3 regions of the Microbacterium sp. NPDC089987 genome follow, and region 1 is predicted to be linked to each of the others. Evidence: predicted binding sites of a transcription regulator. Region 1 holds the regulator's gene; each other region holds the start of a gene.
What was found. The regulator HrcA, encoded in region 1, represses chaperone genes, less so after heat shock. The targets are predictions, from matches to a motif close to TTNGCACTCGNNNNNNNCGAGTGCNAA.
Positions count from the first base shown of each region.

Region 1 (9,733 bases):
TTCGCTCATGCTTCCAGCTTATCTGTGTCCCTGAGCCTGTCGCGGGGTCACCAGCGGCCCAGGTTGGCCGAGAGCACCGCGATCGCCGCGGGGCCCGCCGTCGAGGTGCGCAGCACCGTATCGCCCAAGCGGACCCGCTCCGCGCCCGCCGCCTCGAGACGCTCCAGCTCGTCCGGAGCGATCCCGCCCTCCGGCCCGACCACGAGCACGAGGTCCCGCCCGTCGGGACGGATGCTGGTGAGCGGCGTCTGCGTCCACGGATCGAGCACGAGCAGCCGGGCATCCGCCGCCCGCTCGGCGAGCTCCGCGGTGGACTGCACGGGCGCCACGTCGGGAACCCACGCACGATGCGCCTGCTTGGCGGCTTCGCGGACGATCGTCGCCCAGCGCTCCCGCCCCTTCGCCGCCTTCGACCCCTCCCAGCGCGACACGCTGCGCGCGGCCTGCCAGGGCACGATCTCGTCGACGCCCAGCTCGCACGCGGCCTGCACAGCCAGCTCGTCCCGGTCGCCCTTCGCCAGCGCCTGCGCGAGCACGATGCGCGTCTCAGGACCGTCCTGAACACGGCGGTTCGTGACCCGCACGCTCACCTGCGACGCGGTGACGTCCTCAGCCTCGCCCTCGAGCCACACGCCGCGCCCATCGCCGATGGTGATGGTCTCGCCGACGCGCACCCGACGCACCACCGAGGCGTGCTTCGCCTCCGATCCGGTCAGGCGGATGAGTTCGCCGATGGCGGCGTCGGTGCAGTCGGGTACGACGAAGTGCAGGGCCATGGGGCTCCGATCGGCTGTGGTGCGGGGGTCAGTGGCTGCGGAAGCGGTCGCGCAGCTTCGAGAAGAGCCCCTGCTGGAACTGCGCGAGTCTGGGACCCGGGGCCTTCGCCTTCTTCGCGAAGTCCTCGATGAGCTTGCGCTGCGCCCCGTCGAGCTTGGTCGGAGTGACCACCTGCACGCCCACGCGCAGGTCGCCGCGCTGGGATCCGCGCAGGGGCGTGATGCCCCGGCCGCCGATAGTGAGCACGTCGCCGGACTGCACGCCCGCGCGCAGCTCGAGGTCGACCGTGCCGTCCAGGCCCTCGATGGTCGTGGTGGTGCCGAGGATGGCATCCGTCATCGCCACCTCGAGAGTCGCCAGCAGATCGTCGCCGTCCCGGCTGAAGACCGGATGCGGCGCGACCGCGACCTCCACGTACAGGTCGCCGTTCGGGCCGCCCGCGCGGCCGACCTCTCCCGAGCCGGGCAGCTGCAGGCGAAGTCCGGTCTCGACGCCGGCGGGGATGTCGAGGGCGACCGTGCGGCGGGACCGCACGCGGCCCTGGCCGGCGCACGACCCGCACGGGTTGGGGATGACGGTGCCGTAGCCCTCGCAGGTGCCGCACGGCTGCGAGGTGACGACGTTGCCCAGCAGGCTTCGCACCTGGCGCTGCACGTGGCCGCTGCCGCCGCAGACATCGCAGGTGACGGGAGACGTGCCGGGTTGGCAGCAGCTGCCGTGGCAGGTCTCGCACAGCACCGCGGTGTCGACCTCGATGTCCCTGTGCACGCCGAACACGACGTCGCCGAGCTCGAGGTCGAGGCGCACCAGGGCATCCTGACCCCGCTCGCGGCGCGACCGCGGACGCGCCGAACGGGCGCCCCCTGCCGCGCCGAAGAACGTCTCGAAGATGTCGCCGAACCCGCCGAAGCCGCCGCCGAAGCCGCCGTTCTGGTCGCCGCCCATGTCGTAGCGGCGCCGGGAGTCCTCGTCGCTGAGCACGTCGTATGCGTGCGTGACGAGCTTGAACTTCTCAGCCGCGTCGTCCCCCGGGTTCACGTCCGGGTGCAGCTGCCTCGCGAGCTTGCGGTATGCCTTCTTGATCTCATCCTGGGAGGCGTCCTTCGACACCCCGAGGACCTCGTAGTGATCCGCCACGGTCACCTTTCTTCGTGTGCGTTCGTGTGTGTGGCCGCCCGCATCAGCGGGCCGCCTCGTCTTCTTCGAGCATCCGCGACAGGTAGCGGGCCACGGCCCGCGCCGCGGCGAGGTTGCTCGGGTAGTCCATGCGGGTCGGCCCCATCACGCCGACGCGCGCCGTGCCGCCGGGGGCGGCGTAGTTGCTGGCGACGATCGATGCCTCGCCGAGCCCGAACGGGGCGTTCTCGGTGCCGATGCTCGTGGCGAGACCGTGCTCGTCGGTCACCATCTCGCTCATCAGCCGCAGCAGGGTCACCTGCTCCTCGATCGCCTCGAGCAGAGGATGGATGCTGCCGCGGAAGTCCTGCTCACGCCGCGCGAGCGTGGCCGCACCCGCCATCACCAGCCGCTCCTGCCGGAACTCCGCCAGCTCCTCGGCGATCACCGCGGCCAGTGCCGCCAGCGCCGGCTGCAGGCGGGACCCGGCCTGCGGGTCGATTGCCGATGCGATGCGCTCGGACGCCTCTCCGACCGCCCGGCCGGTGATGAGCGCGGCGAGCTGAGCGCGCAGCACCGCCAGGTCGGCGTCGTCGATGTCGATGGGCAGCGGCGAGATGCGCTGCGACACGCCGCCGGCGTCGGTGACCAGCACGACCAGCATCCGATTCGGGGCCAGCGCGACGAGCTCGACGTGGGTGATGCTCGCGCGCGCGAACGACGGGTACTGGGCGAGGGCGACCTGGCCGGTGAGCTGGGTGAGCACCCGCACCGTGCGCGCCATGAGGTCGTCGAGGTCGCTGGGTGCGGCGAGGAACGATTCGATCGCCGTGCGCTGCGGCACGGAGAGCGGCCGAACCTGGGCGAGGTGGTTGACGAAGACTCGGTATCCCTTGTCGGTGGGCACGCGCCCCGACGAGGTGTGCGGCGCGGTGATGAGCTCTTCGTCCTCGAGCTGCGCCATGTCGTTGCGGATCGTCGCCGCGGAGACGCCGAACGCGTGGCGCTCGACGATCGACCTGCTGCCGACGGGCTCGTGCGTCGCGACATAGTCCTGCACGATCGCGCGGAGGACCTCAAGGCCTCGTTGTGTGACCATCATCCCTCCCGCTGGCACTCGAACGTTCCGAGTGCCAATCCTACCCGTTCGAACCTGGCCGTCGGCTCGCCGGCGCTGTGCGGGTCGCGCCCGCTAACCGGTGAGTGCGCGCACCACGGCATCCGCCAGCAGCCGGCCCCGCAGGGTGAGCCGCACCCGACGCTGTCGCAGAGCCGCAGCCGGATCGACGAGTCCGTCCGAGATCAGCTCAGCCACCCGGTCCCGGCGACCCTCGGCGATGTCGTCGATCGGCAGCCCCTCGGCGAGACGGCTCTGCAGCAGCACGCGCTCGAGCGTGCGCGCCTCGAGATCCGGCCGCTCGCGGCCGGCGGCGGGTGATTCGCCGAGGGCGAGCCGCTGCGCGTACGCAGCCGGATGCTTGACGTTCCACCACCGCAGACCTGCGACGTGGCTGTGCGCTCCGGGTCCGAAGCCCCACCAGTCCGACCCGCGCCAGTACGCCATGTTGTGGCGCGAGCGGTGGTCCCTTGACGCCTGGGTTCCTGAGCCTGTCGAAGGACGCGCCCAGTTGCTCACCTCGTACCACTGGAAACCCGCGGCGCCGAGCCGCTGATCGGCGGCCTCGTACATGTCGGCCTGCAGGTCGTCGTCGGGAGCCGGCACCTCCCCGCGCCGGATCTGCCTGGCGAGCTTGGTGCCGTCCTCGATGATCAGGGCGTATGCCGAGATGTGATCGGGGTCCAGGGCGAGAGCCGCGTCGAGGGACTGCTCCCAGTCAGCCAGCGTCTCCCCCGGTGCGCCGTAGATGAGGTCGACGCTCACATCGAGGCCGGCGTCGCGCGCGGCGTCGACGGCCGTGCGGACGTTCTCGGGCAGGTGCGTGCGGTCGAGAGCGGCCAGCACATGCGGCACGGCCGACTGCATCCCGATGGAGAGGCGGGTGACCCCGGCATCCACCAGAGTCCGCACCACCTCGGGTGTCACCGTGTCGGGGTTGGCCTCGACGGTCACCTCCGCGCCGTCGCGGATGCCGAACGTCGATGTCGCCGCGGCGAGCATCCGTGCCAGGTCGCCGGCGGGCAGCAGAGTGGGCGTGCCGCCGCCGAAGAAGACCGTGTCGAGCGGGCGGATGCCGCCGGCTTCGCCGAGCACCGCGCCCGCAAGCGCGATCTCGCGGATCAGCGTGTCGGCGTACTCGTCCTGCTTCGCCCCGCGCAGCTCGGTCGCCGTGTAGGTGTTGAAGTCGCAGTAGCCGCAGCGCACTCGGCAGAACGGCACGTGCAGGTACGCCGAGAACGGCATTGAGCGGTCGACCGGGAGGTCATTCGGAAGCCGGCCATCGGCCGGCGCTGGATCCCCCAGCGGAAGAGGCCCGGCCATCAGAGTGCCCGTGCCATCAGAGTGCGTGCGCCATCAGATCGGGGTCGCGTACAGCGGCGAGATCGCGCGCAGGTAGAGGGCGAACAGCTCGCGCCGGCGACGACGCACCATGCCGGGAAGGCGGTACAGCACGGCCACCGGGGCGTCGAACGCCCGCACCGTGAACCACACCTCGTCGGTGTCCTCGCGCCATTCGATGTCGAACGACTCCTCGCCGCTGACCACCGAGCCGCCGACGGTGCCGAGCACGAAGCCGATGCGACGGCGCTCCTCGGTCACTGAGATCACGCGCAGCTCGGCATCCGCCTTCATCCCCTTGACGCGGCCGTGCAGCCTGAGGGTCATGCCCGGCGCGACGAAGGGCGTCCCGTCGGCGGCGAACCGCTGCTCGACCTGCGTGCGGTTCGGGGCGATCGGCGCGCCCTCGGCATCGAAGCTGACGCCGGTGTACGCCGAGCCTGCGGCGGGGCGCACATCGCGCAGCTCGAGGCCGGCGGCGCGCTGCGCGGTCCACGACAGCAGCGATTCGCCGGCGGTGCGGAAACGGTCCTCACCGCTGCCCAGACGCCAGGATGCCTCAGCAGGAATGCTGCGTTCCGGCGGGTACTGCATGAGGTCGGGTGCGTGGGTCGCACCCACCGCGGCATAGTCCACCGTGCCTTCTCGGAAAGTCCCCCGACGCATGATCTCCAGCCTAAGCGACCTGTCTGAACAGTCTCCGAACGACACCGCGTCCCGAGCGACCTACTTCTTGTCCTTGGTCTCGACATCGCCCGACAGTGCCGCGATGAAGGCCTCCTGCGGCACCTCGACGCGACCGACCATCTTCATGCGCTTCTTGCCCTCCTTCTGCTTCTCGAGCAGCTTGCGCTTGCGGCTGATGTCACCGCCGTAGCACTTGGCGAGCACGTCCTTGCGAAGGGCGCGGATGGTCTCGCGCGCGATGATGCGCGCGCCGATGGCCGCCTGGATGGGGACCTCGAAGTTCTGCCGAGGGATGAGCTTTCGGAGGCGCTCAGCCATCATCGTCCCGTAGGCGTAGGCCTTCTCACGGTGCACGATCGCGCTGAACGCGTCGACCTTGTCGCCCTGCAGCAGAACGTCGACCTTGACCAGATCGCCCTCCTGCTGCCCGTCGGGCTCGTAGTCCAGGCTCGCGTAGCCCTGCGTCTTGGACTTCAGCTGGTCGAAGAAGTCGAACACGATCTCGCCGAGCGGCATGCGGTAGCGCAGCTCGACGCGCTCCTCGGAGAAGTACTCCATGCCCAGCAGCGTGCCTCGACGCGACTGGCAGAGCTCCATCACCGTGCCGACGTAGTCCTTGGGCAGCAGGATCGCGGTCTTCACCATGGGCTCGGACACCGACGCGACGCGCCCGTCCGGGTACTCGCTCGGATTGGTGACGATGACCTTCTCGCCGGTGTCGGTGTCGACCTCGTAGATCACGCTCGGCGCGGTGGTGATGAGGTCGAGTCCGAACTCGCGTGACAGGCGCTCGGTGATGATCTCGAGGTGCAGCAGCCCGAGGAACCCGCAGCGGAACCCGAAGCCGAGCGCGACGGACGTCTCGGGCTCGTACTGCAGCGACGCGTCCGACAGCTTCAGCTTGTCGAGCGCCTCACGCAGCTCGGCGTAGTCGCTGCCGTCGATCGGGTAGATGCCCGAGAAGACCATCGGCTTCGGGTCGGTGTATCCGGCGAGGGCCTCGGTCGCGGCTCCCCGAGCCGTCGTGATGGTGTCGCCCACCTTCGACTGGCGCACATCCTTCACGCCGGTGATCAGATAGCCCACCTCACCCACACCGAGCCCACTCGAGGGAACCGGCTCAGGGCTGGAGACGCCGATCTCGAGGAGGTCGTGGGTCGCCTTGGTCGACATCATCTGGATGCGCTCGCGCGGGTTCAGCTTGCCGTCGACCATGCGCACGTAGGTCACGACGCCGCGATACGAGTCGTACACCGAGTCGAAGATCATGGCGCGTGCCGGGGCATCCGGGTCGCCGACCGGGGCGGGGATCTCCTGCACGATGCGGTCGAGGAGGTCCTCGACGCCGACGCCGGTCTTGCCCGAGACGCGCAGCACGTCTTCGGGCCTGCCGCCGATCAGGTCGGCGAGCTCCTTGGCGAACTTCTCTGGATCGGCGGCCGGCAGGTCGATCTTGTTCAGCACGGGGATGATGTGCAGGTCGTTCTCGAGGGCCAGGTACAGGTTCGCGAGGGTCTGCGCCTCGATGCCCTGCGCCGCATCGACCAGCAGGATCGCTCCCTCGCACGCAGCCAGGGAACGGGACACCTCGTAGGTGAAGTCCACGTGTCCCGGCGTGTCGATCATGTTGAGCGCGAAGACCTCTTCGCTGGGTCCCTGACCCTGTCGAAGGGCCCAGGGCATCCGCACCGCCTGGCTCTTGATCGTGATCCCGCGCTCACGCTCGATGTCCATGCGGTCGAGGTACTGGGCGCGCATGTCGCGATCCGCCACCGAGCCCGTGACCTGCAGCATGCGGTCGGCCAGGGTCGACTTGCCGTGATCGATGTGGGCGATGATGCAGAAGTTGCGGATCTGCGTGGCGGGCGTCGCCGCAGGCGACAGCGGGGTGAGAGCGCGGGGTGACATGTGGTCCTTGGTGCGTCCGAGAGGGTTCAGGCAAGTCTACGTTCAGCCCGGCTCAATCCCCATTCGAGTGCACCGGTGATAGTCTCGCGAAGTTGCCCGGGGCGACCCAGTGAGACTGAGTTCCGCCGGCTATATGACTCCGTCACAGCCCTCCTGCACGTGTCGGCGTAGGCTTGAAGAGGAATGACGCAGAACGTCATCCCGACTCAGCGTCGCGTCGGAGATCCCGGGCAGGCTGTAGAAGAGAAAGACCCTCCACCTTGATCAAGTATCTCGTGCGCCGGACCCTCGGCTGGCTGCTCATGATCGTGGTCGCGACGAATGTCACCTACCTCCTTGCCTGGTCATTCCTCGATCCGCGAAGCAACTACGTCGGCCGCAAGCCGCCCCTCAGCTCAGAGCAGATTGAGAATCTGCTCCGCCCGCGCAATCTGGATGCGAGCGTTCCGCTGATCGAACGGTGGTGGACCTGGTTCACGGGAATCCTGCTGCGCTGGGACTGGGGCGTGAGCCCGACGGGTGGATCGGTGAACGAGCAGGTCGGGTTCCGCATGTGGGTCAGCGCCGAGCTGGTTCTCGGCGCCACGATCATCGCCACTCTCCTCGGCATCTGGATCGGCGTCTACACCGCATCCCGCCAGTACAAACTGGGCGACCGGATCTGGCAGGGCATCTCGATCATCACCATGAACGTGAACATCATCGTCGCGGGCCTCGCGGTGGTGATCCTCGCGATCAACTTCAACAACTGGGTGGGCACCCGCGTCTTCTACGTGACAGGGTCCTCCTCAGAAGGGGTGACCGGGTTCTTCCCGGTGATCATCGACGCGCTGCAGCACCTGATCCTGCCCACGATCGCGCTGGTGATCATCGGCTACGCGCAGTATCACTTCCTGCAGCGCACGCTGCTGCTCGACAACATCTCCGCCGACTATGTCCGCACGGCGCGGGCGAAGGGCCTCACCAAGCAGCAGGCCATTCGCCGGCACGCGCTGCGCACCTCGCTCATCCCCGTGGCGACGCAGGTCGCGTTCTCCATTCCGGCGATCTTCACCGGCGCGATTCTGACCGAGACGATCTTCGCCTGGCAGGGCATGGGTCGCTACTTCCTGACCACCATCAACGGAAACGACGTGCACGGCGTGGTGGCCGTCGCCGCTTTCGGCGCCGTGCTGACAGCCATCGGCGCGCTGCTCGCGGACATCGCCGTCGTGGTCCTCGACCCCCGAGTGAGGGTGAGCTGACATGAGCACCGAAATGATCGATCCCGAAGTTCAGCCGCCCGTCGGCCCTGACACGACGGCCGAGCGCATCCCCGCGAAGCAGCTGAGCAAGTGGACGCTGTACACGCGGCGCTTCATGCGCAACAAGCCGGCCGTGGTCGGCGTGATCATCTTCATCCTGATGGTGATCTACTCGATCGTCGTGCCGCTCACGTCGCCGTACGCGATCGACGATCAGGATTTCCTGAACCTCAGCACCGGCCCCTCGGCGGAGCACTGGTTCGGAACCACCACCGGCGGCAACGACACCTGGACGCTTACCGCGGTGGGCCTGCAGCGCTCCCTGATGATCGCCGTCACGGTCTCCGTCGGCGTGACCGCACTCTCCGCCATCGTCGGCACTGCGGCTGCGTACTTCCGCGGTCGCATCGAGCAGTTCACCCTGCTTCTCATCCACTTCCTCATGGTGGTGCCGACCTTCCTGATCCTGGCTCTCATCTCCAACAGCGCGGGCGGCGACTGGCGCGTGATCTCGCTGGCGATGATCTTCGTGAGCTGGTTCTTCCCCGCTCGAGTCATCTGGACGCTGGCTCTGTCGCTGCGCGAGCGCGAGTACATCGACGCTGCCCGCTACATGGGTGTCCCCGGCATGCGCATCGTGCTCCGCCACCTCATCCCGAACATCGGTTCGCTCCTGGTGATCAACTTCACCCTCGGCGTCGTGGGCGCGGTCATGACCGAGACGGGTCTGTCGTTCATCGGCTTCGGCGTGAAGCTGCCTGACGTCTCGCTCGGTTCCTTGATCGGCACCGGCGCGGCGAGCGTCACCAGCGCCCCGTGGCTGTTCTACTTCCCGGCGCTCGCCCTGACGCTTCTCACCGTGTCCATGGCGCTCGTCGCCGACGGCCTGCGCGACGCCCTCGATCCCACCTCGGCGGCAGGAGGCCGCGCATGAGCACCCCCACCTCGAAGACCGTTCTCTCCGTCCGCGACCTCAAGGTCAGCTTCGCCTCCGAGGCCGGCCGTGTGGACGCCGTCCGCGGCGTCTCCTTCGACCTCGAGGCGGGCAAGACGCTCGGCATCGTGGGCGAGTCCGGGTCGGGCAAGTCCGTCACCTCCCTCGCGATCATGGGCCTGTTGGACGAGAACGCGAAGATCACCGGCTCGATCCAGTTCGAGGGCCAGGAGCTGCTCGGCAAGAGCGACAAGCAGATGTCGATGATCCGCGGCAACGGCATGGCGATGGTCTTCCAGGACCCGCTCACCTCGCTCACCCCCGTCTTCACCGTCGGCGACCAGCTGATCGAGGCGCTGACCGTGCACCGCGGGCTCTCCAAGCAGGAGGCGTGGAACCGGTCGCTCGAGCTGCTCACCGTTGTCGGCATCAGCAACCCGGAACGACGGATGAAGTCGTTCCCGCATGAGTTCTCGGGCGGCATGCGCCAGCGGGTCGTGATCGCCATCGCCATGGCGAACAACCCGCGCCTGATCATCTGCGACGAGCCGACCACGGCTCTGGATGTGACCATCCAGGCTCAGATCCTGGACCTGATCGAGAAGGCAC
Region 1 covers NZ_JBIVGE010000001.1:1,423,743-1,433,475, forward strand. The annotation lists gene ACIPV2_RS06710 (HIT domain-containing protein) at 1-9, opposite strand, end outside; gene ACIPV2_RS06715 (16S rRNA (uracil(1498)-N(3))-methyltransferase) at 48-776, opposite strand; gene dnaJ (molecular chaperone DnaJ) at 805-1,914, opposite strand; gene hrcA (heat-inducible transcriptional repressor HrcA) at 1,958-2,992, opposite strand; gene hemW (radical SAM family heme chaperone HemW) at 3,086-4,333, opposite strand; gene ACIPV2_RS06735 (DUF1990 family protein) at 4,367-5,017, opposite strand; gene lepA (translation elongation factor 4) at 5,078-6,946, opposite strand; gene ACIPV2_RS06745 (ABC transporter permease) at 7,207-8,190, shown strand; gene ACIPV2_RS06750 (ABC transporter permease) at 8,192-9,124, shown strand; gene ACIPV2_RS06755 (dipeptide ABC transporter ATP-binding protein) at 9,121-9,733, shown strand, end outside.

Region 2 (9,733 bases), 1.0 Mb from region 1:
GCTGTCGAGTACGACGACCATCGAGGCGAACCGCTGCGGCGCGGGAACACCGTGCTCGCCCGCGCTGCGCGCGGGGAACAGCTGTGCGCGGAGCGGGTCTGGCTGTACGACACCGCAGGCCGCTGGCGTGCACTGAACGCGACTACCCAACGCACCGCTCGCCTCGATGATGGTGCGGAGAACACCCTGCTCATTCTCGACGACATCACCGAGCAGCTCGAGGCCAGCGAAGAGAGGCGCAGAATGGTCGCCATCGTCTCTCATGAGCTTCGCAATCCCCTCACCGCTCTCATCGGCCACGTGGAGCTGCTCCTCGACCGCGATGATCTTCCTGCTCGCGTGCACCAGCAGCTCGAGGTGATGGCGCACGCCGGCGAACGGATGCAGCGTCTGGCGAAGATGGCTCTCGACACGGGGCGCGCGGCTTTCATCGAACCCGAACCGGTTGACCTGCGCGTGCTGGCGGATGCCGCCGTCGAGCTCTTCCTGCCCACCGCAGCGGGCAAGGGCCTGACCCTGTCGGTGGTGGGGCTCGAGACCCTGATGACGTCCGGTGACGCCTTCCGATTGCGGCAAGCGATCGACAACGTGCTCAGCAACGCCGTGAAGTACACGCCGCGAGGCGGAAGCGTCATCCTCCGTCTGGGGATCTCTCGGGATGAGCGGGCGCAGGTGACGATCTCGGACACTGGTCGCGGCATCGCACCCGAGGATCTGGAACGCCTGTTCGAGCCCTATTTCCGGGCACCGGATGCCGTGCACAGCGGGATCTCCGGCACTGGTCTCGGCATGGGGATCGTCCGCGCGATCGTCGATGAGCATCATGGCGAGGTGACCGTCACCAGTCGCCCCGGCGAGGGCACCCACGTCGAGATGCGATTCCCCGACGGTGCGCAGATCCACAGCGCGGTTCCTCTGTTGACCGCACCCCGAAGCGAGATCTCGATTTAGGAGCAGCTGATGAACGAGAACGCTCAGGTGATCGCCGGGCTGCATGCCGGTCTGCCGCAGGCGCTCGTGGCAGTGGTCACGATCTGCGCGGCGGCCGTCATCGGCCTTGTCGTGCTTCACCGTCCCGATCGCGCCGCGATCACGTGGGCCGCCGCATTCGGGTTGGGCCTGGTGGGTACCTACGCGTGGGTGACTGCTGTCGAACTCGAGCTGCCGGCGATGCGCGCGCTGGCTTCGGGCTTGATGCTGTGCGCCGAGCCGCTGATATGGCTGGGCGTGCGCTTATATGCCGGTCGTCGATCCTCATGGCAGGCAGCGGTCATGTTCGTCGCCCTCGTGCCGATCACGCTCGCCCTGACTGCCGAGAGCGAGGTGTTCGCCGTGTTCTTCCGCATCTGCTTCGCGGGTGCGGGGGTCTTCGCTGGTCTGATCGCCTTCGAGCTGCTGCGGCTGAAGAACGTCCCCCGCGACATCCTGCTGCCGCTCATGCTCGCTTCCGGCGGGTTCGCCATCACAGCTGCCCTGAACGTGCTCTGGACTCTCTCGACCCCGCAACTCAGCGGCGAGGATCAGATCGCGGTGCTGCGGGACTTCAACGTGATCGGCACGCTGATCACGAGCGTCGCAGCGACGCTGACCATCCTGCTGCTTGCCCGGGTTCAACCGCCGAACAGCGCGAGTACGTCCGCCAACCCCGACGCGGTGATCCGCGGGAGGGTGGAGCGCGTGCGCGCGCACCAGGAGGCAGCGTGGTCGTTGCTCGACGTGCGACTCGACGGCCTCGTGGATCTGCGGGAATCGACCGCTTCGTCGGACTTCGCTCTGATAGTGAAGCGGTTCACGGGAAGGGTTGTCGCGGCACTTCCTCCTTCTGCCGACGTCGCGCCGATCGACGACGGTCGTCTGCTCGCGCTGGTGCCCGGCAGTGAGGAGGCGGTCACGCACCACCTGCGCAACCTGCTTGGGCGGGTGTCATCCACGGACGAGCGGCTTGATCCGAGCGCCATCAGGACCTCCGCCAGCGTCGGATGGGCGACCGTGCTGGAGGCGAGATTCGATTACGACACTCTCGTCGAACTCGCCGATGAACGGGCACAACGCGCCGTCGGGCTCGGTGGAGACCGGTGGGAGAGAAACGGGCGGGTCACGGCCGACGCAGACGACGCGACTAATCTGAGAGGGTGATCCTCGCCGTCGACACCTCGCTCGGAACGACCGTCGCCGTCGTCGACGCCGACGGGCGCACCGTCGCCGAGGTCAGCACCCCCGATCCGCTCGGCCACGCCGAGGTGATCGGCGATCTGCTCGCGCAGGTGGCGCGTCCCGGGATCACGCATGTCGTTGCAGGCATGGGGCCGGGACCGTTCACCGGGCTGCGCATCGGGATCGCTGCGGCACGCGCTTTCGCGCTCGGTCGCGGCATCCCGCTCATCCCGATTCCCAGCCACTTGGCCATCGCTCTCGATGCGAGTGCCGAAGGGCCGTTCGCGGTCGTCACCGACGCCCGCCGTCGCGAGATCGCGGTGAGCGTCTTCGACGGGGTGGATGCCGACGGCATCCCGAGCCTGATCCGCCCGACCCGTCTCGAGAAGCGCGGCGTCGAGCTCGACGAGCAGACGCACGAGACGACCGAGCTGTCGGCTGCGGCGCTCGCCCGTGTGGGGGCTGCAGCCATCACCGCCGGGCGCGTTCTGGCGGACCCCGAGCCGCTCTACCTCCGCTCGCCCGACGTGGTGCAGCCGGGCGCGCCGAAGCGGGTGAGCGTATGACCCTGCGCATCGCGACCCTCGACGACCTCGCCGCGATCATGGATCTCGAGCAGCGAGGCTTCCCCACCGACGCGTGGAGCGAGCAGACGATGGGCACCGAGATCTGCAGCCTGCACAACGTCTACCTCGTCGACATCGAGGGCGAGCGCGTCGTCGGCTACGGCGGGGTGCGCGCCCTGCAGGGGTCGGCCGATTCCGACATCCAGACCATCGCGCTCGACCCCTCGGTTCGCGGCCAGGGGAGGGGTCGGGCGCTGCTGCGCGCGCTGATCGCGACGGCCGTCGAGCGCGGCGCGCGCGAGCTGTTCCTCGATGTGCGCGACGACAACGCCGTCGCACGGGCGCTGTACGCCTCGGAGGGCTTCGTCGAGCTGGGCCGGCGGCCCGGGTACTACCAGCCGGGCGACGTGGATGCGGTGGTGATGCGCCTCGACCTGCGGTCGTGGGCGGATGCCGCCTCACCGGAAACGCAGGAGAACGTGCGAAACGCAGGAGCGGATGCGGCAACTGCTCCTGCGATCCGGGAGAAGTCCGGCATTCCGGATGCCCAGGATGCCGCGAACGCGGATGCCGTGGACGCGGATGCCGCGAAGGAGGCGAGCGCATGACCGGCCCTCTGGTGCTCGGGATCGAGACGAGCTGCGACGAGACCGGCATCGGCATCGTGCGCGGACGGCAGCTGCTGTCGAACACGATCGCGTCGAGCATGGACGAGCACGCCCGGTACGGCGGCGTCGTGCCCGAGGTCGCCGCACGCGCGCACCTCGAGGCGCTGCAGCCGTCGATCGAGCGGGCCCTGGCCGAAGCAGACGTGACGCTCGACGAGCTCGACGCGATCGCCGTGACCAGCGGCCCCGGCCTCGCCGGCGCCCTCATGGTCGGCGTCGGGGCAGCAAAGGGCCTGGCCGTCTCGCTCGGCAAGCCCCTGTACGCGGTGAACCACCTCGTGGGGCACATCGCCGCCGACATCCTCACCTCCGACGACCGCGCGACCGCGCCGCTGGAGTATCCGACGATCGCCCTGCTCGTCTCGGGCGGGCACACCTCGCTGCTGCACGTGCGCGATCTCACGACCGACGTCGAGCTGCTCGGCGAGACCGTCGACGACGCGGCAGGCGAGGCCTTCGACAAGGTCGCCCGGCTGCTCGGTCTGCCGTACCCCGGTGGACCGCAGATCGATAAGGTCGCGGCCGACGGCGACCCCAAGGCGATCCGCTTCCCGCGGGGGCTGTCGAAGGCATCCGACATGGCGAAGCACCGCTACGACTTCTCGTTCTCGGGCCTGAAGACAGCTGTCGCGCGCTGGGTCGAGCGGGCCCAATCCCTTCGGCAGGCTCAGGGACCCAATGCGACGGCACTACCGGTGGCGGACGTCGCCGCGAGCTTCCGCGAGGCGGTCATCGACGTGCTCGTCACCAAGGCGCTCGCCGCCTGCGCAGACCGCGGCGTGCCCCGTCTGCTGCTCGGCGGGGGCGTGATCGCCAACCGGCGGCTGCGTGAAGTGGCCCTCGAGCGGGCGGCGGCCGCGGGCGTGGCCGTGCGCATCCCGCCGCTGTCGCTGTGCACCGACAACGGGGCCATGATCGCGGGCCTCGCCGCCGAGCTCATCGCGAGCGGCCGCGGGCCGTCGACCCTCGCCTTCGGCGCCGACTCGACGCTGCCGGTGACCGAGATTCAGGTGAGCCCGGCATGAGCGACCCGCGCATCGAGCAGCCCACCCCCGAGGTCGAGAAGCCCAGCGGCGATGCCGCTGTGCCCGGTGCGTCGAAGGGATACGGCAAGCTGCCGACGGCGCCGGTGCCCGTCGAGCGCACCGCGGCCGCGCATCCGGATGCCGACACGGCGGCGACTCCGGAGTGGGAGCCGTCGACGGGGACGACACCCGTCGACGACGCGCGTCTCGCGCCCTGGGCGCTGGTAGCGGCGATCGTCGCCCTCGCGACCTCGATGTTCGTGGGCTGGGGCATCCCCGTCGCGGTCATCGCGGTGATCGCGGCGATGATGTCGCTGCGGCGTCCGATCGAGAACCGGTCGGTGGCGATCTGGGCGCTGGTGCTCGGATTGTGTGCCACGCTGTTCAGCGCGGGATGGCTGCTGTGGGCCGCCATGCAGTTCGAGAATCTGGGGTGATGGATGCTGAACCAGGCGGAGAGCTCACGACGACGTGAGCTGCAGCGCCGGGCGTTCGCCGCGGGCGGGGGAGCGAGTGAGGCCGAGCTCGCCGAGCTGCGGGAACTGGATGCCCGTGCCGCCGCCGATGCGGTGATCGCGCCGCCTCCACCGGCGGAGGACGAGACCTCGGCGAGACCGGTGCCATCCCATCACGATGCTGCCCCCGAGCCGCTTCCCGTTGCGCCGTCCGCGTCCGCGGCGGCGCCCTCGGAGGCGGAGTCGGACTCGTCGTCCCCGACAGGCGAGGTGTCGCGGGCGCGTCGGCGCCCTGGCATCCCGATGCTCGTCCTCTCGACGCTGATCGCGCTTCTGCTCGGGTTCGGCGGCGGCTGGATGCTGCTCAACCGCGACAGCACTCCATCCATGACCGCCGCCCAGGCGAAGGCCATGGCCGAGATCGAGAAAGCCGCGCGCTTCGACCCCGGCTCGGTTGTCTACCTCGGCGAGAAGTACGACGCGTCGGTGTGGCGCGCGACCTCGGAGGATGGTGAAAAAATCTGCCTGGCGATTCACGTCGGCGACCGCAATCAGCATCAGTGCGTGCCCCCGCCGGACGACGAGATCGCCTTCGCCCAACCGGTCGGCGTCTCGGCGAGTCACTCCGAAGACGATGGCGAGTGGACGTACTGGGCGACGCTGGTGAACGACATCACCGGCCGCGAGGCACTGGTCATCATGCGCCAGAGCATGGCCGACTATGGCTGGGAGTCGCAGTACACCGACGAGGAGCTGCGGCAGATCCGGATGCTCGAAGCCGAGGGCGTCGCCCCGAACTATCTGCAGGTCATCGGCTACGACGGCAGCGTCCCGATCTTCATCTCGCAGGACGCGCGCACCTGCATCTACGTCGTGGATCCTGCGACCGATGCCGTCGTGCAGTCCTGCGACCCGGCGGAAGACGGCCTCTACCTCCTCCAGGTGCAGGACGCGAGGTACGAGGTGCGCGAGACGAGCACCCGCGGGCCGATCCTGACGATCGTGCGAGACGGCGGGTGACGGATGCCTGTGGCGGCGGGCTGATCAGACCCGGTCGGCGAGGATCGCCACGCGGCCCGACGCCGTCCGGGTGAGAATCAGCGTCGCCGCCTTCGAGCCCTTCAGGCTCAGCTTCTTGCGGAACACGGCGGGATCGATGTCCATGCCGCGCTTCTTGATCTCGAGGCGCCCGATGTCGTGCGCGCGCAGCGCCTGACTGATCGTCTTCACGTGCGCCGGCATGGTCTCGCGCACGCGGAACGACTGCACGAACGGGGAGGTGAGCGCCGCGTCGCCGGTGAGGTAAGCGATCTGCTCGTCGACCATCCCCGCATCGAGCATCCGGGCCACCTCGCCGATCAGCCGGGCGCGGATCACCGCGCCATCCGGCTCGTGCAGGTAGGTGCCGAGTTCGCGCACCGGTTCGTCGTCGGCGTCGGCCGCCGCGGTGATCTCGTGCGTCTCACCGGCCTGCAGCACCAGGGCAGCGCGGCGGATGCCAGGACGCGCGAGCTCACCGCTCCACAGCACGAGCTCGACGACGCTTCCGTCGGCGCTGACCCACTGCGCCTCCACGTCGTTCGGAATGAGGTCGCGGTCGAGGCCGGGGCCGAGCTTGATGCCGGTGGGGTGCCGGCGCGCGACCTCGACGCACCAGTCGAGCGACGGCGACCAGTCGGCGGCGGAGGTCCGGGTCGTCTCACTGTGCCCGGCTGTTCGCCGAGCCGGGTCGAGCCAGACCGCGCCTTCTGGAGGGAGGCTGTCCTCGGCGACCCCCTGGCGCACGGTCGCATCAGGGAACGGCGCCAGGTTGTATGCGGCGATCGCGGAGGTCACCTCATCGGCATCCACCGCCTCGACCGAGAGCCCTGCCCCCGCGAAGGCGAGACTGTCGCCGCCGATGCCGCAGCCGAGGTCGCTGACGCGGGTGATGCCGGCGCGGCGCAGCCGCACGGCGTGCATGGTCGCGACGTTCAGGCGCGTCGCCTGCTCGAGGCCGGCCCGGGTGAACAGCATCCGATCGCCGAACTCGCCGAACTTCGCCCGCGCCTTCACGCGCAGGCGAGCCTGGCCGACGACTGCCGAGACGAGGTCGGGGGAGTGACCGGCCACGCGCAGCCGCGACACGGCTCGTGCGACGTCCGCAGCCGACTCGACGGCCCCGACCTGGTCGAGCAGCGCGAGGCCCTCACGCGTGAGCAGCGCGGTCAGCTCAGACATCTCCACAGGAAGAGCCTACGGGGCGGGGCATGCGTTTCGACTCGCTTCGCTCGCTCAACGACCGGGAGCGTCCGCGGGGCGGTGCGTAGTGCGTTTCGACTCGCTTCGCTCGCTCAACGACCGGGAGCGTCCGCGGGGCGGTGCGTGCGTTTCGACTCGCTTCGCTCGCTCAACGACCGGGGGGCAGATGACCGAGAGGCTGGCACTCGCATTGCATGAGTGCCAGCGCTCGGCATAGACTGGAGTTAGCACCCTCACCTCGAGAGTGCTAATGATCTTCTGAACTCAGTCACGAAAGAAGAGGTACACCGTGTCGGTTTCCATCAAGCCGCTCGAGGACCGCATCGTCATCCAGCAGGTCGAGGCAGAGCAGACCACCGCAAGCGGTCTGGTCATCCCCGACACCGCCAAGGAGAAGCCCCAGGAGGGCCAGGTCGTGGCAGTGGGCCCCGGCCGCATCGACGACAACGGCAACCGCGTTCCGCTCGACGTCGCCGTGGGCGACCGCGTGCTCTACAGCAAGTACGGCGGCACCGAGGTCAAGTTCGGCGCCGACGAGTACCTCGTGCTCTCGGCCCGCGACGTGCTCGCGGTCGTCGTCCGCTGACGCGGTTCGACACCAGCTCCCAGAGGGTCCGGATGCATGGCATCCGGGCCCTCTGTCGTACCCCCGAGTCGCCCAACCCCTATCGATCCCCGCATCGGCCCCGCGGATGCCCCCGCCGGGCCCCCACAGCCCTCGGGCCGGCCCCCGATGCCGTGAATGTGCCTGAGTCTCACACTCGTATCAGACGCCACCTGGCACATTCACGATGAAGGGGTAATCGATCATGGCTCTCGACGGCAACGCCAACTCTTCCGGAGCCCAGTGGAACCTGGGCATCGCCAACTCCGGAAACACCGACGACAACTCGGACAACTCCGACAACTCGGTCAGCGACAGCAGTGACAGCTCCGACAACTCGGTCACGGACAACTCCGACAACTCGGTCACGGACAACTCGACGACCGACAACAGCGACAACTCGGTGAACGACAACTCGGACAACAGCGACAACTCGGACAACAGCGACAATTCGGACAACAGCGACAACTCCGACAACAGCGACAATTCGGACAACTCCGACAACTCGGTGAACGACAACTCGGACAACAGTGACAACTCGGTGGCCGACAACTCCGACAACAGCGACAACTCCGACAACTCGACCAACGACTCGTACAACGACAACTCCGACAACTCCGACCACTCGTGGCGGGACAACTCGGATCACTCGGTGACCGACTCGTACAACACGCTCTACGACAACTCCGTCACCTCGGGCGTGCGGCAGTTCAACTCGGGGTTCGGCGACGTCAGCATCGGCGCGGGCGGCGGTGGCATGGGCGCCATGGCCGGCGCGGGATCGCTCAGCATCGACGGACGGACCACGCTCAACGACCAGTCGGTCAACCAGAGCATCTCCTCCGGCGGCGACGTCGGCCAGCACTTCGGGCAGAGCAGCAACATCGCATCCGGAGACGGCTCGGCCGCAGCCGGCGGCGACGCGACGGTCATGAACGTCGACACCGACATCAGCATGGGCGATGTCTGGACGGGCAACACCTGGAACACCGCCTCGTTCAACGAGGACTACTCGCAGGACTGGTCGTTCACCGACTCGTTCAACGACAACTCCGACAACAGCGATAACAGCGACAACTCCGACAACTCCGACAACAGCGACAACTCGGACAACTCCGACAACTCGGTGACGGACAACTCGCAGGACTGGTCCTTCACTGACTCGTTCAACGACGAGTCGATGGTGGACAACTCCACCAGCTGGACGGTCGACGACTCCTACCAGGACAACTCGACCAACACGTCCGACTTCGACATGACGGTGAACGACTCCAATCTCGGCAGCCCCTTCGGGGACGCGTCCGACGTCGCCCTCTGACGCATCGAGCGGCGCACGACCTGCCTGGCCGCCCTCTGGTGGGCGGCCAGGCACACCACTAGGCTCCTGAGCACTCGAGGGGAGTGAGAGCCATGTCTGACGAACCGGATGCCACACCGTTGGACGACGCGCCCTGGGGAGATGCGGGTCTTCTCGATCCGTTCGGCGCCGACGCCTTCACTCAGGAGATCGCGAACATCTCGGAATCCGATTGGGACCTGGACGCCGACGAGATCTGGGGAGGTCTCGCCGGCGGTCTGGATGGCGGGGGAGACCTCCCCGGGCCCGAGCTGTTCGCCTGATCCGCATCGGACGCGACGGAAGGGGACGCACGTGCCGGGAGAGCATCCAGCTGGGGAGGCGAAGATCGTCGACGTCATTCACGACGTCGGCGATCTCGCCGCGTCCGCGGGGAGGAAGGATCTCGCCGCTCGACTCGCGAGCACGAAGCACCGCCTGGAGGATCCTGCGGTGCGCGTGATCGTCGTCGGCGAGTTCAAACAGGGCAAGAGCAAGCTCATCAATGCGCTCGTCAACGCTCCCGCCTGTCCGGTCGACGATGACGTCGCCACGAGCGTGCCCACCACCGTCGGCTACGCCGAGCAGCCCTCGGCGTGGGTGATCGAGCGACCCGCAGGCGCCGCAGCCGAGCCGCAGCGGCGACAGATACCCCTCGAAGATCTCGCGCAGTACGTCTCCGAG
Region 2 covers NZ_JBIVGE010000001.1:405,958-415,690, forward strand. The annotation lists gene ACIPV2_RS01905 (sensor histidine kinase) at 1-951, shown strand, start outside; gene ACIPV2_RS01910 (hypothetical protein) at 961-2,136, shown strand; gene tsaB (tRNA (adenosine(37)-N6)-threonylcarbamoyltransferase complex dimerization subunit type 1 TsaB) at 2,133-2,720, shown strand; gene rimI (ribosomal protein S18-alanine N-acetyltransferase) at 2,717-3,328, shown strand; gene tsaD (tRNA (adenosine(37)-N6)-threonylcarbamoyltransferase complex transferase subunit TsaD) at 3,325-4,413, shown strand; gene ACIPV2_RS01930 (hypothetical protein) at 4,410-4,850, shown strand; gene ACIPV2_RS01935 (hypothetical protein) at 4,854-5,888, shown strand; gene ACIPV2_RS01940 (SAM-dependent methyltransferase) at 5,913-7,094, opposite strand; gene groES (co-chaperone GroES) at 7,399-7,695, shown strand; gene ACIPV2_RS01950 (hypothetical protein) at 7,919-9,031, shown strand; gene ACIPV2_RS01955 (hypothetical protein) at 9,124-9,333, shown strand; gene ACIPV2_RS01960 (dynamin family protein) at 9,365-9,733, shown strand, end outside.
Region 2: groES (co-chaperone GroES) is a predicted target of HrcA. The motif match lies at 7,288-7,314, and genes of this name have one in related genera.

Region 3 (9,733 bases), on a different contig from region 1:
GCGAAATTCGACGAGCAGCGCGTCGAGCGCATCGGCATTGGGCGCGCCGGCCATCTGCACCTCCAGGGCGTCAACCCCGGATCGGTACTTGTACCCGGGTGCGTTAACCCTGGCACATGTGGTGGACATTCATGACGCTGGTCAGGTGCCCCGCGTCCCCTCCCCTGCCGCCGCTCGGATCGGCGAACTGATCGCGGACGAACGCAGGCGCCGAGGCATCACGCAGGACGAACTCGCGGTGCTCACCCAGATCGACTCGTCGAACATTCGCGGCTACGAGAAGGGCCGCGCGCTGATGGGCATCCCGACGCTGGTGCGGATCGCGGATGCGTTGAAGGTCGAGCCCGGGATGCTGCTGGACGGGGTCACCGCGGAGATGTTCGCCCTGTCTGCGGAAGACGGGCGGCGGCGGGCGTAGGGGAGGTTGGGTGGGCGGTCGCTACGTTTCGACTCGCTTCGCTCGCTCAACGACCGAGGAGGGGGCTCGCTCGAGGGCGCGGGGGGTGCTGCTCCGCGGCCGGGGAAGGCGAGGGCGTCACGCTTCGTCACATCTATTCGCAGGAATACGACGTTCCGCCTAGCGTTTAGTCCCACGTGAAGCGCACTCCGCGCAGACAATTGGAGTCCCCTTGAGCACCTCTTCTTCCACCGCGCGCGCCCAGAAGGCGCCCGACACCCGAGGCCCGGTCCGCAAGCTGCTGACCTCGTTCGGGTTCCAGATCATCGCCGCGCTCATCCTGGGCATCGGCGTCGGCCTGATCGCCGTCTCACTCGGCGCCAGCGGCACCAACCCGACGCCCCTGTCCGACACCCTCGACCGGATCGGCAGCTCGTACGTCACCCTGCTGCGCGCCGCCGTGGTGCCGCTGATCTTCACCGCGATCGTCGCGAGCATCTCCAACCTGCGCCGCGTGCAGAACGCTGCGCGCCTGGCCGGACAGACCCTTCTGTGGTTCGCGATCACCGCGTTCATCGCGGTGTCGATCGGCATCGTGCTGGGCCTGACCATCCAGCCGGGCGCGAAGGCCGGCGCGGGCCTCGAGAGCACCGGCGAGCCGGGCGCCGTCGGCACCTGGTGGAACTTCCTGCTCGGGCTGATCCCGCAGAACTTCCTCGGCCTGACCGTGTCGACCGCTCCCGGCGCCGTCGAGGGCAGCTACACGTCGAGCGTGGGCTTCAACATCCTGCAGGTCATCGTGGTCGCCGCCGTCGTCGGCATCGCCGCGCTGAAGGCCGGCCGCAAGGCCGAGCCGTTCCTGGCCTTCACCGAATCGCTGCTCAAGGTCATCCAGCGCGTGCTGTGGTGGATCATCCGCATCGCCCCGCTGGGCACCTTCGGCCTCATCGGCGCGGCGGTCGTGAAGTACGGCTGGGACAAGCTGACCTCGCTCGCCTGGTTCGCCGGGGCGATCTACATCGGTCTCGCTCTGGTGATCTTCGTGGTCTACCCGATCCTCGTGAAGACCCACGGCCTGTCGATCAAGCAGTACTTCTCGGGCGTGTGGCCCGCCGTGCAGCTGGCCTTCGTCAGCCGCTCCTCGATCGGCACCCTGCCCCTCACCCAGCGCGTCACCGAGCGCAACCTCGGCGTGCCCTCCGGCTACGCCTCGTTCGCGGTGCCGCTCGGATCGACGACGAAGATGGACGGCTGCGCCGCCATCTACCCGGCGATCTCGGCGATCTTCGTCGCGCAGTTCTTCGACGTCCAGCTGAGCTTCATCCAGTATGTGCTGATCGTCATCGTCTCGGTCGTCGGCTCGGCCGCCACCGCCGGCACCACGGGCGCGATCGTGATGCTCACGCTCACCCTGTCGACGCTGGGCCTGCCGCTCGAGGGCGTCGGTCTGCTGCTGGCCATCGACCCGATCCTCGACATGGGCCGCACCGCGGTCAACGTCGCAGGTCAGGCGCTGGTTCCGACCATCGTCGCCAAGCGCGAGGGCATCCTCGACGAGGAGCTCTACAACGCTCCCCGCAACGGCCTGCCGTTCGCCGAGGACGTCGACGACGCGGACGCCGCGGAGCCGGATGCCACGAAGGAGCCGGCCGGCGCACGCTGACCTCCCGCTTCATCCAGAAAGCGCCTCGCCCTTCTCGGGCGGGGCGCTTTCGGCATCCGGATGCCCGTTCACCGTCTGTCCGCACGCGGAGCCCACGCCGGCGAGAGGAGTCACTCGCCACGAACCGCGTCAGCGCTCCACGCGCTCCTCCAGCTCGCGGCGCAGGTCGCCGTTCTCGTCCTCCAGGTCGAGCACGCGGCCGATGCCGGTGAGGTTCACCCCGGCATCCCGCAGCTCCGCCACCCGGCGCAGACGTGCGATGTCGTCGTCGCTGTAGCGCCGCGTGCCACCGTCGCTGCGGAAGGGCGTGAGCAGGCCGCGGCGCTCGTACAGCCGCAGCGTCGCCTCGGGTACGTCGGCGAGGTCGGCGGCTACGGCGATCCCGTACAGCGGGGTGGCGGTGTCGCGATCGGCCATCTGGCATCCGTTCTGGGTACTTGAAATCTGTTCGACCGGGAGCTATAAATATACATCGACGGATGCAGATTCCCTGCATCCACCCGCAGAGCCGCCGACCGGCGGCCCATAGTGAGAGGAGAACACCATGGCCATGACCCTCGACCCGATCAGTCAGCTCGATCGATTCGCCGCGAGCGTGCTGGACTCCGTGCGCGCACCGCGCGTGATGCCCGTGGACCTGTGCCGCGACGGCGACCGCTATGTCCTGCATGCCGACATCCCGGGCGCCGACCCCGGCTCGATCGACGTCGATCTCGACGGCTCGCAGCTGTCGATCCGTGCGCAGCGCACTGCCGACACCGGCGAAGGGATGCGCTGGATCGCTCGCGAGCGGGGCACCGGAACCTACTTCCGGCAGTTCACCCTTGGAGACGGCGTCGACCTCGAGCGCATCAGCGCGTCGTACGACAGCGGCGTGCTCTCGGTGATCATCCCGGTGAGCGAGCGCGCGAAGCCGCGCCGGATCCAGGTCGAGTCGACCGAGACCCGCGAGGCGATCAGCGCCTGATCCACAGTGGGGAGCGCCCGGCCCGGGCGCTCCCCACCCGATCCGGAAAGGAAATGTCCGATGTCACCTTCCGCCGCACTCCGACGGTTCCTCACCGAGATGGAGTTCCCCGCCACGAAGGACGACCTGCTGCGAGAGGCCATCCGCGACGGGCTCGACCGCGACGACATCGCCGCTCTCGAGCAGCTCCGCGGGCACAGCTACAGCGCACGCTGGCAGATCCTCACGAGCCTCCACCTGGCCAGGCCATCCGCCGACGCGCTCGTGGCGGCCTGACCCCGCGCACACGCGGCGCTCAGGTGCGCAGCGCCACCCTCGTGTCGAGCGCGAGCTCCTCGGCATCCATCGCCGCGATCAGCTCGTGCATGACCTCCTCGCTCAGGTTGCCGGCACGACGCTCCTCGAGCAGCAGGTCGCGCCGCGCCGACAGCCATCCCTTCGCCATCGCCGCGAACTGCTCCGGCGAGGGACGCACGGTCTCCTCGCCCGCCTGGTCGGCGCCCGCCTGCATTCGCACCAGTCGCTCGGCATACCTGTCGAACGCCGACAGCTGGTCCTCGCCGTACTCCTTCGCCCACGTGCGCCTCGCCTCGCGCAGGTAGGCCTTGCCGACCTCGCGACTGCGTTCGCGCATGGCCTCCAGCTGCTTGGCATCCTCCTGCGCCTCCTCGTCGTCCACGACACCCAGCACCCGGATCAGCCACGGCAGTGTCAGCCCCTGCAGCAGCAGGGTGCCGACGGTCACGACGAACGCGACCACGACGATCGCGTCCGAGGCCCCCGCATCGAGACCAGCGAGATCGGCTGCGGCGAGCGCCGTCGCCAGCGTGACCACTCCGCGCATGCCGGCCCACGAGACCACCGCGTTATCGCGCCACGAGAGGGTGGTCTCGGTCAGGCGGCGGCGCAGCTGGTCCTCGGTGAGGCGACGCCGCCGGCCCGGCCCCTCCGCGATGGGAAGCACCTTCTTGGCGGCGGACATCTTCTCCCATCTGCGCAGACGCAGCCGCGTCCAGCGCTGTCCCCACGCGCCCGCGGGGTAGACGAAGAGCGGCCGGACGACGAGCACCGCCAGCAGCACGACCACCGCGAGCAGCATGATCGAGCCTCCCTCGCCGTCCTTCAGCTCGCCGACCACGCGGGGCAACTGCAGCCCGATGTACGCGAACACGAACGACTCGAGCAGGAAGTCGGCCGAGAGCCACAGGGGCGCCTCCTGCTGCCTGGTCGCGTAGCTGGTCTTCGGCGCGTTGAAGCCGACGAACAGACCCATCGCGACGACCGCCAGCACGCCGGATCCGAGCAGCTGCTCGGCGATCGCGTAGGCGCCGAACGGCGCGAGCAGACCGAAGGTGCCGTTCACGACCGGATCGTCGACGCGCATCCGCAGCTGATGCAGCGCGACGCCGAACACCAGCCCCACCGCGACTCCGACCACCACCGCGAGGATGAACTGCCAGATCCCGCCCCAGAGCGACACCGTGGCACCGGCAACGATCGCCGCGAACACCCGGAACATGGTCAGCGACGTGGCGTCGTTGATCAGGCTCTCCCCGGACAGCACCGTCATCACCCGGCGCGGCAGGCCCAGCCGGCGTCCGATGGACGCCGCGGACACGGCATCCGGAGGGGCGACGATCGCCCCCAGCAGCAGGGCGCCCGGGAGGGTGAGCTCGGGCATGATCCACCACGCCAGCAGCCCCACGACGACTGCGGTGACGACGACGAGACCGATGCCCAATCGCCGGATCTGGGGCATCGCCCGGTGGAAGCTCAGGAACGACACATCCAGGGCCGCCGAGTACAGCAGCGGCGGCAGCACGATGTTCAGCAGCACGTGGCCGTCGATCGCGACATCCGGCACGAAGGGAAGGAAGGATGCCAGCAGCGCGACGACGGTGACGAGCAGCGGTGCAGGCCACCCCCTTCGGCGGGCCACGGCTGCCACCGCGACAGCGCCGACGACGATGAAGAAGATGCTGGGCTCCATTCCAGGAAGGGTACGCCTGCGATGCGTCCGATGCGGAATGCGGACGCGGTGACGGACGTTGTCTCCTGACGATGACTACTCCCGCGCTCTCCGTCCTAGATCTCGTTCCCGTCCGCACCGGCCAGACGAGCGCACAGGCCGTCGCCTCGTCGATGGCGCTCGCGCAGCACGCCGACGCCCTCGGCTTCGCCCGCTACTGGTTCGCCGAGCACCACAACATGCCGTCGGTCGCGTCGACCACGCCCCCGGTTCTGATCGCGGCTGCGGCTGCGCGCACGCAGCGGATCCGCGTGGGCTCGGGTGGGGTCATGCTGCCGAATCATGCGCCCCTGATCGTCGCCGAGCAGTTCGCCGCGCTCGAGGCGCTCGCCCCCGGACGCATCGACCTCGGCATCGGCCGTGCACCCGGCAGCGACCCGGTCATCACGCATCTGCTGCGCCAGTCCGGCACCGCCGGCGACGTCGAGCGGTTCCCCTCGCACGTGCAGGACATCGCCGCGATGCTGCAGTCCGACGGAGCGACGGTGCGCTTCACAAGCGGCGGCGAGTACGGCGTGAAGGCGACGCCCGCGGCATCCGGAGCCCCCACCATCTGGCTGCTCGGATCGAGCAACTACTCCGCCCAGCTCGCGGCCGCGCACGGCCTGCCTTACGTGTTCGCGAATCACTTCGCGGGAGTCGGACTCGAGCGCGCCCTCGATCTGTACCGGTCGCAGTTCCGCCCCTCTGAGACGCTCGGCGCCCCGCTCACCTTCCTCACGGCCAACGTGGTCGCAGCGCCCTCGTCTGAAGAGGCGGAGGCCCGCGCCCTGCCGCAGCTGCGCGCGATGGCGCGGCTGCGCAGCAACAAGCCGATGACGCCGCTCGAGACGGTCGAGGAGGCTCAGCGCGGTCTCGCCGAGCATCCGGATGCCCAGGAGCAGACCGTCATCGACGCGATGCGCCAGCGCTGGCTGATCGGCGAGGGTGCCGAGGTGCGTTCGTCCTTGGCCGCATTCGCCGCGCAGCACGGCGTCGACGAGATCATGGTGTCGCCGGTCGCCGGAGCCTACGACGGCGAGCCGCTGGATGCCGCCACCGGGCGGGCGCAGACGCTCGACCTGCTGGTGGCGTAAGGCGCGCTCGTGCTCGGTCCGGTCGCTGCCGGGTCAATTGAGTACGTTCCCGGCGACGGAACCGCACGTTCTTGACCCGGCACCTGCTTGTGGCGCCTGCACGTCGGCTCTGGCGCCCATCCCGCGCGGTACGAGGTCAATCACGTACGTTTCCGGGCACGCAGCCGTACCGTTGTGACCCCGCCATGAGCGCAGGCCGCGCCAGCGACGGTTCCGGTTCCCATCGCGCACGCTGCGAGGTCAATCACGTACGTTTCGGGAGCCGGTGCCGTGCACGACTGACCTCGCACTCCGGCGTCTTGCTTGTCCACAGGTGGATCGGATCCACGCGTTGTCCACCGAGACCGGCATACGCATGCGAGCACAGCCCGACGGGGGCTCACCATGGGCGGATGCGAGCCAAGGCCCCTCTTCCCCGCAAGCTCGGTGATCGGTTCACCGTCAAAGAGGCATCCGGCGCCGGCGTGCCGCGAAGGCGTCGAGATGCCCCTGACCTCGCTCGGCCGTATCACGGCATCCGAGTCACCGCGGAACCCGAGACGTTCGATGGCCGAGTGAAGGCCTACGCACCGCGCCTCGCTCCGGACCAGCGCTTCGGTGGCAGAACGGCAGCACGAATCTGGCGGATGCCTGTTCCCGCGGCGTGGGAGGAGGATCAGACACTGCAGGTGTTCGTGCCCACGAGTGGTACCCGCCCGCGCACCGCCGGCGTCGCGGGGTTCCGGCTGGCCGCCGAGCGGCTCACCATCCACCGGGTCGACGACGTGCCCGTGCTGGATCCAGTAGCCACGCTCTTCTCGTGCGCGAAGGGGCTCTCGCTTCTCGACGCCGTGACACTCGTCGACGCGATCCTCACCACCGCTGACAACTATCCGGCACTTCGGCTGGGCCGTCCGTTCGTGATGATCGAGGACATTGCGCAGCGCCTCGACGTGTGGGGCCGGTTTCCCGGATGCGGCACCATTCGGAAGGCGCTGCCCCTCGCCTGCTACAGCGTCGAATCGCCGAAGGAGACGGAGACGCGACTTCTCATGCGGGCGCACGGGCTACCGGATCCGACCGTGCAGTACAGAGCGCTGGACGGCTTCAGACTCGTCGCGCGTATCGATCTCGCTTACCCCGATCTCAAGATCGCGATCGAGTACGAGGGCGACGGACATCGCACCAGTGTCGAGCAGTGGCGGCGTGACATCCAGCGCCAAAGAGAGCTGGAGGCGATGGGCTGGATCGTGATCCGTCTCACCCAGGAGGACCTCCACGACGCCGGCGCGCTGATCGACCGCATCCGCGGCGCCATCGCATCCCGAACAGCCTGACCGATCGGTCGGCCCACGCCGCACTGCCGAGGTCAGTTGTGTACGACTCCGGGTCGATTCCCGTACACAATCGACCCCGCGCCTGGCAGAACCAGGTACCACCGGCTCGCGACCGCACGCGCGTCCCGCAGCGAGGTCAGTTACGTACGCTTACGGGCGAATTCCCGTACACGATCGACCCCCGCGCCGGCCGCGGGAAGTCCCGTGGCTACGCCTCGGGCTCGCCGTGCAGCAGGGCGCGCAGCCAGTCGCGCGCCTCGACGAAGACCCCGTCGGCGTAGCGCTCGGGGTAATGCACGATCCTGCGGTCGGCGCGGGGGTACGAGCCGAGGAAGACGACGCGGGGGCTGAACCGGCGGATGCCGAGCAGCGCGTCGGCCATGCGCTCGTCGTACGCGTGCCCGTCGGCATCCACCACGAAGCGGTACCGGCCGAGCGCGTCTCCGACCGGCCGCGACTGCAGCAGGGACAGGTTGATGCCGCGCGTCGAGAACTGCTCGAGCATGTCGAGCAGCGCACCGGGGCGGTCGTCGGGCAGCTCGACGATCAGCGAGGTCTTGTCGGCTCCGGTCGGCTCCCCCGGCGGGGTCGGCTTCGACACGAGCACGAAGCGCGTCACGGCGTTGTCGTTGTCGCCGATCCGCTCGGCGAGCACCTCGACGTCATGATGCTGCACGATCCCGGGCGCGGCGATGGCTGCCTGGGCGGGCGTCGTCCCGTCGAGCACGCCCAGGATGGATGCCACGTTGCTGGCCGCCGGCACATGCGCGTGCCGCGGCAGGTGCTCCCCCAGCCAGCTGTGGCACTGCGCGTAGGCGACGGGATGCGCGGCGATGACGTCGACGTCCTCCAGCCGCACGCCCGGCTTGCCGACGAGCACGAAGTTCACCTTCACCAGGTACTCGCCGATGATGCGCAGCCCGGGCAGCGTGGCCAGCGCGTCGAGCGTGGTCGACACCCCGCCCTCGACGGAGTTCTCGATCGCGATCATCGCGGCGTGGCTGCGGTCCTCGAGCACGTCGGCGAGCGCCTCGCCGACATTGTGGACGGGCTTCCAGTCGTGACCGCGGGCCTCGGGCACCTGGTCGAGCGCTGCTTCGGTGAAGGTTCCTGCGGGGCCCAGATAGCTGTAGGTGCGGCGTTCGGTCACCTCGTCAGCCTAGCCCTGCCGCTTCCCGGCCCTTCGAGTCGTTTCACTACCACGAACGCGCCCATATCGGCATCCGTCATCTGCTGAGGTGCGCGACCGGGCGAGGAGGGGCAGACTATCCCCATGACGAGCCGAGCCGGCCTCCCCGCGGAGGAAAAAGACCTCATCGACGTCGACGAGCTGATCGCCGCCTACTACGACCGGCATCCGGACCCGTCGGTCGCCGCGCAGCGGGTCGCTTTCGGCACCAGCGGGCACCGCGGTTCCGCGCTGAGCAGCAGCTTCAACGAGGACCACATCCTCGCCACCACGCAGGCGATCGTGGACTACCGCCGCGAACAGGGCATCCAGGGCCCGCTCTTCCTCGGTCGCGACACGCACGCACTGTCGCTGCCCGCCGAGCGCAGCGCCGTCGAGGTGCTCGTCGCGAACGGCGTCGACGTGCGCACCGACTCGCGCGACTCGTGGGTGCCGACGCCGGCGCTCAGCCACGCGATCCTCACGCACAACCGCGGGATGGCCGCCGACGACCCCGCCCGCGCCGACGGCATCGTCGTCACACCCAGCCACAACCCGCCTCGCGACGGCGGCTTCAAGTACAACCCGCCGCACGGCGGGCCGGCCGACACCGACGCCACCGGCTGGATCGCCCAGCGCGCCAACCAGCTGATCGAGGCCGGCCTCGAGGGTGTCACGCGCATCCGGTACGCCGACGTCGACGGCGATTCGATCGGCGAGTACGACTTCCGCGACGCGTACGTGCGCGATCTGCCGTCGATCATCGACATCGACGCGATCAAGCGCTCCGGCGTGCGCATCGGCGCCGACCCGATGGGCGGCGCGTCGGTCGAGTACTGGCAGCTCATCAAGGACATGCACGGCATCGAGCTGACCGTCGTGAACCCCGAGGTCGATCCGACCTGGCGCTTCATGACGCTCGACTGGGACGAGAAGATCCGCATGGACCCGTCGTCGTCGAGTGCGATGGCTTCCCTCGTCGCGAAGCGCGGTGACTACGACGTGCTGACCGGCAACGACGCCGACGCCGACCGGCACGGGATCGTCACCCCGGATGCCGGGCTGATGAACCCCAATCACTACCTCGCGGTCGCGATCGACTACCTGTTCTCGCACC
Region 3 covers NZ_JBIVGE010000002.1:736,003-745,735, reverse strand. The annotation lists gene ACIPV2_RS11180 (DEAD/DEAH box helicase family protein) at 1-129, opposite strand, end outside; gene ACIPV2_RS11175 (helix-turn-helix domain-containing protein) at 146-418, shown strand; gene ACIPV2_RS11170 (dicarboxylate/amino acid:cation symporter) at 630-2,060, shown strand; gene ACIPV2_RS11165 (MerR family transcriptional regulator) at 2,190-2,477, opposite strand; gene ACIPV2_RS11160 (Hsp20/alpha crystallin family protein) at 2,605-3,027, shown strand; gene ACIPV2_RS11155 (DUF2795 domain-containing protein) at 3,088-3,303, shown strand; gene ACIPV2_RS11150 (cation:proton antiporter) at 3,323-5,017, opposite strand; gene ACIPV2_RS11145 (LLM class flavin-dependent oxidoreductase) at 5,089-6,132, shown strand; gene ACIPV2_RS11140 (endonuclease domain-containing protein) at 6,525-7,448, shown strand; gene pheA (prephenate dehydratase) at 7,657-8,598, opposite strand; gene pgm (phosphoglucomutase (alpha-D-glucose-1,6-bisphosphate-dependent)) at 8,722-9,733, shown strand, end outside.
Region 3: ACIPV2_RS11160 (Hsp20/alpha crystallin family protein) is a predicted target of HrcA. The motif match lies at 2,497-2,523, and genes of this name have one in related genera.